2 regions of the Photobacterium sp. DNB22_13_2 genome follow, and region 1 is predicted to be linked to the other one. Evidence: riboswitches for the same ligand, from Rfam matches in the RefSeq annotation. Region 1 holds a riboswitch; the other holds the start of a gene.
The links. Region 1 has a riboswitch for lysine ahead of ACVA58_RS10700 (Na+/H+ antiporter NhaC family protein). Riboswitches for the same ligand answer to the same signal wherever they lie in the genome.
Positions count from the first base shown of each region.

Region 1 (5,411 bases):
AAAATTTCTTGTATAGTGTTTAGTAGCTTATTGTAATGAGTTGTATTATTTTTTGGGCTGACGTGCATCAAAAGTATGACAATGTGTGCGACTTTATTTTCATCACAGAGAATGTTGTCTTATTTTTGAGCAGGGGATGAATTTCTTTTCAGCTAACTTGAAATAAACATCCTGCTAGGTAACCGTAATGAACAGACAGAAAAGTTTGATCAAACCAATTGGTAATTGGGTAATCACGTTATGCATTGGGCTGTTTTCGTCGATTGTGTCGGCATTGGACTTTGAACATTTTCCGTTGGACACCTTGGATAATACGGTAGCCAAAGGTGTTAAGGCCGAAGTGGTTGAGTACCATGGCCAAAAAGGAATACATGTGTCGGTGTCACCGGAGCATAAATCGCAGGCACAAGGGGGCTGCGACAATTGTACCTACCTTGCTTTGCAGACGCTTTCGTTCCGTGACGGTACGATTGAGCTATTGATGGCGGGTGAGCCACAACAGCAAGCCTCTGAGACGGCAAATGGCGAGTCAGCCAACGGTTTTGTCGGTATTGTCTTTCGGGTCAGTGAAGATAAATCAAAGTACGAAGGGGTTTACTTACGTCCAGTTAATGCGATGTCGGAAGATGAAGCGCAGCGAGAGTTAACGATTCAGTATTTTTCTTATCCCGACCATTCTGGGGATGTGCTGAGAGAAAGCGCTCCGGGCCAGTATGAAACAGCTGCGAAGATACGCCCCGGCCAGTGGTTTAAATTAACGGCTGAAATAAATAACAACCAAGCGATTTTTTATATCGATGGTGAAAAAGTGTTGGTGGTTGAGCGCTTGTTCCACGGCTCAGAGCACAAAGGGGTCATCGGATTGATTACCCAGCCTGGGAATGATGCCTATTTTTCTGATCTGCAAATCAAGCACAGCCAGTAGCTAGCTGGTGGATGGTCATAAAAAAAGAGCAAGGCCATCAAATGGCCTTGCTCTTTTTGGATGAGCGTCTCGTCCTAAAATTCGTTGACGGTTTAACTTGTTACAGGCTCGGCAGCCATAACAGGCTTGCTCTTGCGAACCGCAAAGGCACAGAAGGCCAGGAACCAAAGACCACTTACAGCAACACCCGCCCAAGCAGAATGAGTGTAACCGATAGCGAGGTAACCCAGTAGGGCACCGAAAGCAACCGAACATGCGTACGGTAGCTGGGTCATAACATGGTCCATATGGTGACAGCCGGCACCGGTCGCCGACAGGATACTGGTGCTTGAAATTGGCGAACTGTGATCCCCAAATACTGCGCCAGCCAATACAGCGGATAGCATAGGAAGCAGTAGTGCAATGTCACTGGCTGCAGCAATATCACCGGCTAGCGGTAACATGATCCCGAAGGTGCCCCAGCTGGTGCCGGTAGCAAACGCCATTGCACAAGACAGTAGGAAGACAACCGCTGGAAGCAGCTCAACAGGCAGGTTGCCGTTTGACATTGAAGCGAGGTAAATACCGGTTTGCATGTCACGGACAACGGCACCAATAGTCCAAGCAAAGAACAGGATGATGATCGCTGGCATCATAGCAGAAATACCCTGTGGTGCCGCTTTCATCCAGCTGTCCGTACCCAACTTCAGGCGAAGAGCCAGTGTAATAGAAACCACTAGGCTACAAATCGCACCGTATACCAGTGAGGAGCCCACATCAGTGTTCTCGAATGAGCCAATTACGCTGAAGGCTTCGCTTTTGGCAGCAAGTACATCTGCGCCCGATTGCACCATGAAAAAGACTGTCGCCATCGTCAGGGTCAGGATAGGCAATACCATGTCGATCATGCCGCCTTTGGCTGATTCTGGTACTTCAACCTCCAAACCAGCAGGTTTGCCCTTGGATTCATCCCATAGCTTGCCTTCCAGTGCCCATTTCTCATGCTTGCGCATTGGGCCGATATCAAGTTGGAAGGCAATAACACACAGCACCATGACCAAAGTGAATACCGCATACAGGTTCATTGGCATCATCTCGACAAAGGCCGAGATCGGGCTCTGATCCGTCACACCGTGAGCCATCATGATGCCGCCAACTAGGGCGATGATATAGGCACCCCATGACGAGATCGGCATTAGCACACACACTGGTGCTGCGGTTGAATCAAGCAAGTAGGCCAATTTGGCACGTGAGATATTGAAACGGTCGGTGACTGGGCGACAGATGGCACCCACAGACAGGCTGTGGAAGAAGTCATCAATAAAGAAGATGAAGACCATCAAACCGGTTAGGGACTTGGCACTGCGGCGATCTTTACAGCGTACCGCTGCCCAGTCGGCGAACGCTTGGGTTGCACCTGATACACTCATCAAGCTGATAAGCGCACCAAGCAGTAACATGAAGATGATCATGTTGACGTTGTCACCGTTCATTGCGCCATCAACCCAGACAATCGCCAGGACTTTTTCAACCAAGTACTGCAAAGATTCTAATGGTGAATATTGGTTTAGCATCATGGCACCGGCAAAGATACCGGATCCAAGGGAAAGCAAAACCCGCCTAGTAGTAACGGCAAGGATAACAGCCAGCATGGCAGGGACAACGGACAATAGAGAGTCCGAAAAATCTACAAGGTTCATGATCTCATCACACCTACAACTTAAAGGTGGAGATCTACCGAAAGGAAGTGTAACTAAGACGAAGATAGGTATGACTTGTTACCCCCTCAGGTAGCGCTCCATAGGTAAATACTATGGCAGTTCTATGCCTATTCGACACAGACCCAGCGACTGAGTTGATAGCTGCAGTCACTTCGGCGCTGACTCCTTTCTCCGGCTTCACAGGTATCACCCTCTGCTCGGTTACTTTTAGGCAGCGCGCCTCTACTGATTTAGGGAATATCACCGTTAATCCTACTGGTTTTTGGTGATAAGTCTAACATTATATACGGCTGAATAATTATGTCAGCTAATAATCAGCTTTTTTCATCGTGTTCATTAGAATGTTGGTTTGTACAGTTGCCCCCTTTTCTTGATTATCCCACTTACCCACTATGGGATTTTATTTTAAGGAGCTCACGTGTTTTCTCGTAAACACTTTGAATTGATCGACAAGCCGACGTTCTTCGGGGCGTTGGGTATGTTGATCTCGGTTGTGGTGCCCTTGCTGCTGTTTCCAGTGCAAGGTGCCGAATGGATTGCCATCGCCAAAACTTTTATGACCGACAAGCTCGGTTTCCTTTATTTGTCGCTCGGTGTCGCTGCATTTTTCTTTATGATTTACATCGTTTTTTCTGACATTGGCCAAATCAAGTTGGGGGACCCTGATGAAAAGCCTGAATTTACCACGGCTTCCTGGGCAGCGATGCTGTTCTGTGGTGGTATCGGTGCCAGTATCCTGTACTGGGGAACGATAGAGTGGGCTTATTATTACCAAGCCCCTCCGTTCCAGCTTGAGCCGGGGAGTGAAGAGGCGGTTCGCTGGGCCGCAACTTATGGTTTGTTTCACTGGGGACCGATTGCTTGGTCTATCTACTTAGTACCGGCCCTGCCGATTGCGTACTTCTTTTATGTTCGTAAGCAGCCAGTGCTAAAAGTATCGGCGGCGTTGATGCCGGTGATTGGTGAAGCCCGCAGCTATGGCTGGTTGGGCAAGGTCATTGATGTGCTGTTTATCTTTGGTCTTCTCGGTGGTGGTGCGACAACGCTTGGCCTTGCCGCTCCCTTGATCACCGAAGGTGCTCACTATCTCTTTGGCGTACCAAAAGACACTGTGACCCAGATTATTGTGTTGATGCTCTGTACTGCGATCTTTGCGTACTCGGCCTACGCCGGGATGGAAAAAGGGATCAAGTTCCTCAGTAATATCAACTTTTGGGGCGCGCTTGGCTTATTGGCCTTTGTGTTGATCTCTGGTCCCACCATTTTCATGCTGGAAACCGGGCTTGATTCACTGGGCCGTATGTTGTCGAACTTCTTTGTAATGGCGACATGGGCTGAACCGTTCGGCGGCTATGGCTCTTTTGAAAATACCCATTTCCCACAGGACTGGACCATTTTCTACTGGGCGTGGTGGCTGGTGTTCGCACCGAGCATGGGCTTGTTTGTTGCGCGGATCTCCCGTGGCCGTACTATCAAGCAAATGGTAACGGGGTCGATCTTCTTTGGGTCGATGGGCTGCTTTTTGTTCTTCATGATTTTGGGTAACTACGGTCTATCGTTGCAGCTGTCAGGCGCGCTGGATGTCGTTGGTATCCTTAACAGTGAAGGGGCGACCAAAGCCATTTTCTCAATCCTTGAGCAACTGCCATACAGCACCGCTGTTATTGCTGCATTCACGCTATTGTGTTTAATTTTCACAGCGACTACGTTTGACTCGATCTCTTATATCTTGGCATCGGTGGTACAGAACAATGTGACGGAAGACCCAATGCGCTGGAACCGCTTGTTCTGGGCCTTTGCATTGTCATTTATGCCTTCGGTATTACTGTTCATGGGGGGCTTATCGACCCTACAGACCGCAGCCATTGTTGGTGGTCTGCCGCTGTTGGTTATTGCGGTGATGCTGATGATATCGGCGGTGAAGGCGGCGAAGCTTGATCTGACCCACCAGGAAGGCTACGAAGATCCGGTAATTAATATCGAGGAGTTGCCAGATGTTGACCCTTGGTCGAAAGAAGGAATGGCGCTGACCAAGTTTGACGAGCTGAAAGACATCGCGATGGCCGCTGCAGAAGCTGAACGTGAAGCCTTGTATAAAGTGTGGAAGCTGAAGAAAAAGATGCGTGCCGAAGCCATGGCGAATGGCGAGTCTGCTTTTGAACTTAGCGAGGCGCCACAAGAGCGACTGGATCAACTCCAGCAGTTGATGGATGACGCCATGTCAGCAAAAGAGAATAAATTGGCGGCTTCGGAAGAAGCACAGGAAGCGCGTAAGGTGTTTGATGAACTGATGCGAAGCCGCCTTGAAGCGATGGTGGATCAAGCCGTTTAATTAATGGTGCCGCCCTTTGAGCTGGAGGGCGGCAAGCAATCAGAATGTTATTCATCGTTGTGATTGGCGCAAGGGGAATGCTCTGATAAGGCCCACTGTTTTTACCAAACAGTGGGCCTTTTTTTCAACGGTTATTGACTTATGAGTGTTTTCATTAGGTCAAAAACGTTAGTGTTATCGATATAGTCACCCGTTGCGCCAGTGTTGTTGTATTTATCAGCATATTGCGGGTCATTGCCGTTGATATATTGATTGATCAACTCAGTGCCGGCACCTCTGAGGTAGACACGAACCAGTTCATTGGTGTGGTCACCACTGTAGTATTTCACTGTTGGCATGACGTGCTTGCCTGGGTTTTCTACTGGGGCATAAGCATTTTGGTCTGAGCTACCACCCAGCACATAAGAGTTGCCGTGGTCGGTAGTCACGATAAGCAGGGTCTCCTCCCAGCTAC
Region 1 is NZ_JBNNXU010000005.1:340,672-346,082, forward strand. It holds gene ACVA58_RS10695 (family 16 glycoside hydrolase) at 188-925, shown strand; gene ACVA58_RS10700 (Na+/H+ antiporter NhaC family protein) at 1,018-2,604, opposite strand; lysine riboswitch at 2,688-2,858, opposite strand; gene ACVA58_RS10705 (BCCT family transporter) at 3,044-4,957, shown strand; gene ACVA58_RS10710 (alkaline phosphatase) at 5,089-5,411, opposite strand, start outside.

Region 2 (5,411 bases), on a different contig from region 1:
CCTCGCTGGCATTAAACAGCTCAGCTTCTTCTTGCAAACCAATCCGAGAGCTGACCATGCCTTTGCCATAACGATCATCAATTGCCGCAGTAAAAATCACTGGCGTCATTCCCCGCTCGCGATAATTAAATGATGACTGTAATAATGTTGTCGACTTACCCGCATTCATTGCCGAATAATAGAAATACATCTGGGCCATTAAGCTTCCCTAATAATACGATTGGTGCGTGAAAAAACAGCCGAGATGCTACAGAAAAGCCTTTCAGATTGAAAGGAGCAAGCTCAACTTCTTTGTAACTGGATATCGGAAAATCTCTCATCTGACTGAAATAAAAAAAGCCTGTATCAAATACAGGCTTTTTTCATATTCAACCGTCAGTCTTAAGCGTTAGCCGCTGCTTCCTGAGGACGGCGAGATAGCCACGATAGGCAGGCACAAGCGACGATGAAAGCAATGGTTGCCGTCATGAACGACACAGCCAGAGAGCTTGTGAAGCCAAGCACCAAGAAACCGATGGTTGATACTACGGCCATCGACAATGCGTAAGGTAGCTGAGTTGATACGTGATCGATGTGGTGGCAGCGTGCACCCGTTGACGACAGAATCGTGGTGTCAGAGATAGGCGAACAGTGGTCACCAAATACCGAACCCGCCAATACTGCACCTAGCATTGGAAGCATCAGCATGATATCCGTCGCGGCAGCCAGATCACCCGCGATTGGCAGCATAATACCGAATGTACCCCATGAAGTACCGGTTGAGAACGCCATCACGCCAGCCAGCAAGAACAAGATAGCTGGTAGCAACATTGGACTAATATTACCTTCCACCATCGTCGACAGGTATTTGCCTGTTGCCATATCGCTGATCACGTTGCCGATGCTCCATGCAAACAGCAAGATCAAAATCGCTCCGAACATCGACTTAGCACCGATCCATAACGTAGAAGACACGTCAGCCATCGGAATGCGTTGGCGGATTACAGGAATTAGCGCAGCAATAAAACCGACCAAACCACCGTATACCAGAGACATGCCTACATCTGTGTTCTCAAAAGCACCCAGCACGCTAAATGCGAGACCATCAGCAGCCAGAGCTTGGTAACCGGTAAAGATCATAAAGAAGAACGTCGCCACAATCAGGGTCACGATCGGCATAATAAGATCAGCAACACGACCATTTTTGCTTTCTTCGATTTCAAGTTCGTCATTCAGATCTTTGGCACGGCTGTCACTATCGCCCTCGTCAAAGCCGCGGCAGTGACTGGCTTCCAGTTCGTGCTTTTTCATTGGGCCAACATCAATTTGGAACCAAGCCACCACGAAGACCATCAGCAATGCAAAAACTGCATAGAAATTCATTGGTGCCAACTGTACGAATGCACCCAGCGGAGTATATTCCGTCACACCATGTGATGCCAAAATACCGCCAATCAAGGTAATAATGTAGGCACCCCAGCTAGAAGCAGGCATTAGTACACACATTGGTGCTGCTGTTGAATCAAGGATATATGCTAATTTGGCACGGGACACATAAAAGCGATCTGTCACTGGGCGCGAGATCGAACCGACAGCCAAGCTGTTGAAGTAGTCATCAACAAAAATAAACACCCCCAAGAAAGCAGCCAGCAGTTTAGCGCCACGCTTACTCTTAATTTTGGTTTGTGCCCATTCTGCAAATGCACGGGTACCGCCAGAAAGTGTCAGCAATGCTGTGGTCATACCCAGCAAAATAAGGAAGGCGACGATACTCATGTTCCAGCTGTTAATGGCGCCGTCTTCAATAAACAGCCCTTTAACCGTGGTACCAATATAGCTTGCGGTGCCGCCGACAGAGAAATCAGTCAGCAGGAATGCGCCCAGAAGGACACCTACACCCAAAGAAACTAAAACGCGTCGTGTAAGGATTGCCAAGCCCAATGCAACCAAAGGTGGCAACAATGATATGGCGGAATGGGAAAAATCTACAATATTCATGATCTCGACTACAACCGATCCTGGTTGGAGATCTACTGTTTTACACGACATCTTGTCGTGTATAGAAGAGCATAAGGAAGGGTACTACCCCTAATCCGACTCCACAGTAGCGCTCCATAGTTAATGTAATTATATACTATGGCAGTGTTGCCCCTATTCGGTGACAACCCCAGCAAGCTGGCTTGATAGTCCGAGCTTACTTCGGCAACGGCTCCTTTCGTAAATCCTCATCGGTATCACCCTACGATTTACTACTAATAGACGATGCGCCTCTACCCTTAGTCTAGGTCTGGTCAATTCTACGGAATAGACATTCAAATGCAACCAGTTAACGTGAAAAAAATGACACAAATAGTGAATAGTCTTGCCACAAAGGACAATAATCAGACAGTTGAAAGCGCTTTTTTATACTTAACACATATGAAATTGATGGCAATTATTTAACCGTCTGTGTTGATTGTGGATAAGAATATTTACTCATCTCGACCATTACATTCTATTACAAATGAGAAATGAACCCAGTAAATTGCAAAAAAATAAATATACCCTTCATTTTTTAATTGGCATCGCCGTATTAAAAGTATTATTATTGCAATTATTGAATTGTCACTGCTATTATTAATTTATAGTTTTAGGCCTACAGGAAATAAAAAATGTCTGATGCAATGAAAGCGCTACTTAACCTTCGCAGCCTTCGCGCTCTTTCTCGTGAATATTCTCTTGAACAACTACAGGAAGCGCTAGAAAAACTTCAAACTGTTGTTACTGAGCGTGAAGAGTCTGAAGCTGAAGAAGTCGCTAAAGAAAAAGAACGTACAGAAAAACTAGCTCAGTACCGTGAAATGCTTCTTGCTGACGGTATTGACCCAGAAGAGCTTCTAGCAACTCTTAATAAAGCACCAAAAGCGAAACGCGCACAGCGTCCAGCTAAATACCGCTTCATCGATGAAAACGGTGATGAGAAGACTTGGACTGGCCAAGGCCGTACACCAAGCGCTCTGAAAAAAGCACTTGATGATGGTAAGTCTCTAGAAGAATTTGAAATCTAATAAATCAAATTACCTACGAACATCTATAAAAACCCGACTTTTGTCGGGTTTTTTATTACCTGTGAAAAATCACCATAAAACAATGTAAGCGCATGATTTATATGTTAAAAATGCAAACTCAAGCATGTGATAACAACACGATTAGTTTGAAAGCCATAGGATAGCTAATAATTAACCGTTGGTTTTAAACCATCATCACAGGTTATAGGATGAATCTTCACTTGCCTCAAAGCATAAAAAGCCAGACCTTTTGGTCTGGCTTATTTGTCATATTATGACATTACCTGATTTGATCGGCTAAATGACTTACCGCCAAAGCGAAATAGTGTGACCGGTTCCACTTAAGTAAAGATTGGTAATTACCGTAGATTAAGTAGGCTCGACCATGTTTATCATCCGGTTGAATAAGCCACGCTTCAATATCAACACTCGGTAGTGCCTGACCATTAAAGCGACGAACGCCTAATCGTTGCCAATCCGTTAAGCTTTTGGCTTTGCTCTTTTCAACCCCCATCAGCGAAGCATCGATAGAAGCGGGTAATGAAACTTGTCGGCCCCAGGTATATTGATCATCCCAGCCCGCTTTTTTTAAATAATTCGCGGCAGAGGCAAAAACATCAGCCTCTGTCTGCCAGATATCAATCTTTCCGTCATTATTGCCATCAACTGCATAAGACAAAAATGACGTCGGCATAAACTGAGGTTGCCCCATCGCGCCCGCCCAAGAGCCTTTCATCTCTTCAGGGCTAATATGGCCCGCATCCAATATTTCCAGCGCCGCCATTACCTGCCCGCGGAAAAAAGCTTCACGGCGGCCTTCATAAGCCATGGTCGATAAAGCCTCAACCACATTATAATTCCCCATCAGACGACCGAAATTACTTTCGACCCCCCATAAGGCAACTATAAAGCGAGGCTGTACACCATATTGCTGACCAATTTTATCCAGCGCTGATTTATGCTGGCGATAAAGCTCATTCGCCTGTTTTACTTTCCAAGCCGGCACCGCACGAGGAATATACTCATCCAGCGTCAATTTACGCTCTGGCTGATTTTTATCCGCTTTTACTGCGCGTTCGACAAATGTTATGCCATCAAAAGCAGAGTTGATAATCGACTCCGAAATTCCTTTTTCCTGGGCTTCTACTTTTAGTCCTTCGACATAGTTATCAAACCCCTCATCAGCATAAACTGCCGACGATAATCCTAACCCTAAGGCCACAAAGGCCGATATCAATCGCTTATGCATAGTTTATCCTTTGTTACTGGCGGCTTTATCCGCTTTGTATTGCTCCAGTAAGTTTGGCACGGGTGGCGGTACTTGCAGATAATATCCGTTGCCCTTGAGTTCCGTTTTCACTTTTTCGATATCTGCCTGTGCCAACTTATGGCGTTCATCTAACTTAATTACCATGACAAATTGTGGCGTACCAAATGTTTTCAACAAAGCATCAGGTACTGGTGAGAAATCATCTTTGTTGTTGATATAAAGATAGGTATTGTCTTTTTTAGGGCTTTTGTAAATAGAACACAACATATTGTCGGTAACCTGTACGTTAATTTCGCTCTTTGTCAGACAACGATTCACGCGAATCATTCCCCTATCGAGGGTGGATCGCCTACTTGATGAGACGGTTGTCTGAATTTCCAACGCAAAAGCAAGGATAGCTTGCTGATATACTGTTTGGAATATAACATGCAAGTTACCCAAGAGATAACGTTCCCGAACGACTAATTTAGCGACAGTCATCAGCACACATGACAAAATCTGCAGAACTCAAGGGAGGCTCATTCACCCTCTCTGCCCTCCATTTAGTGGACGGCGACATACAGCAAGCAGTCAACTTTCTTAAAGAGAAGGTTGAGCAGGCTCCCCATTTCTTTTCAGCAGCCCCCATCGTCATTGATGTCAGCCAAGCCGGAAATAAATTGGACTTCGCGTTACTAAAAAGCCAGGTAAAGGCGGCCGGAATGATCCCTGTCGGGATCAGTGGTTGCAAACAAGCTGACCTGCAAGAGCGGGCGAAACAAGCCGGATTTGCCATTATGAATGCGGCCAAGCAGGCCAAAGCGGCCGAGCCTGTGATGACACCCACAAAAATCATTAAGAATCCAGTTCGGTCAGGTCAACAAATTTATGCTAAAAATAGTGATCTGATAGTACTGGGACATGTCAGCCCTGGAGCAGAGATAATTGCTGATGGTTGTATCCATATTTATGGAACCTTACGAGGCCGTGCTATCGCCGGGGCCAACGGTCAAAAAGAGGCAAAGATATTCTGCCATGACTGCCAACCAGAGCTCATTTCCATTGCTGGAAATTACTGGTTAAGCGACAAAATACAAGAAGAGTTCTGGGGAGAGAATGTCGTTATCTCGCTGGCT
Region 2 is NZ_JBNNXU010000001.1:587,807-593,217, forward strand. It holds gene ACVA58_RS02505 (thymidine kinase) at 1-199, opposite strand, end outside; gene ACVA58_RS02510 (Na+/H+ antiporter NhaC family protein) at 382-1,977, opposite strand; lysine riboswitch at 2,077-2,260, opposite strand; gene ACVA58_RS02515 (H-NS family histone-like protein) at 2,631-3,026, shown strand; gene ACVA58_RS02520 (lytic murein transglycosylase) at 3,307-4,275, opposite strand; gene ACVA58_RS02525 (YcgL domain-containing protein) at 4,279-4,563, opposite strand; gene minC (septum site-determining protein MinC) at 4,785-5,411, shown strand, end outside.
Region 2: another riboswitch for lysine. It lies ahead of ACVA58_RS02510 (Na+/H+ antiporter NhaC family protein); the one in region 1 lies ahead of ACVA58_RS10700 (Na+/H+ antiporter NhaC family protein).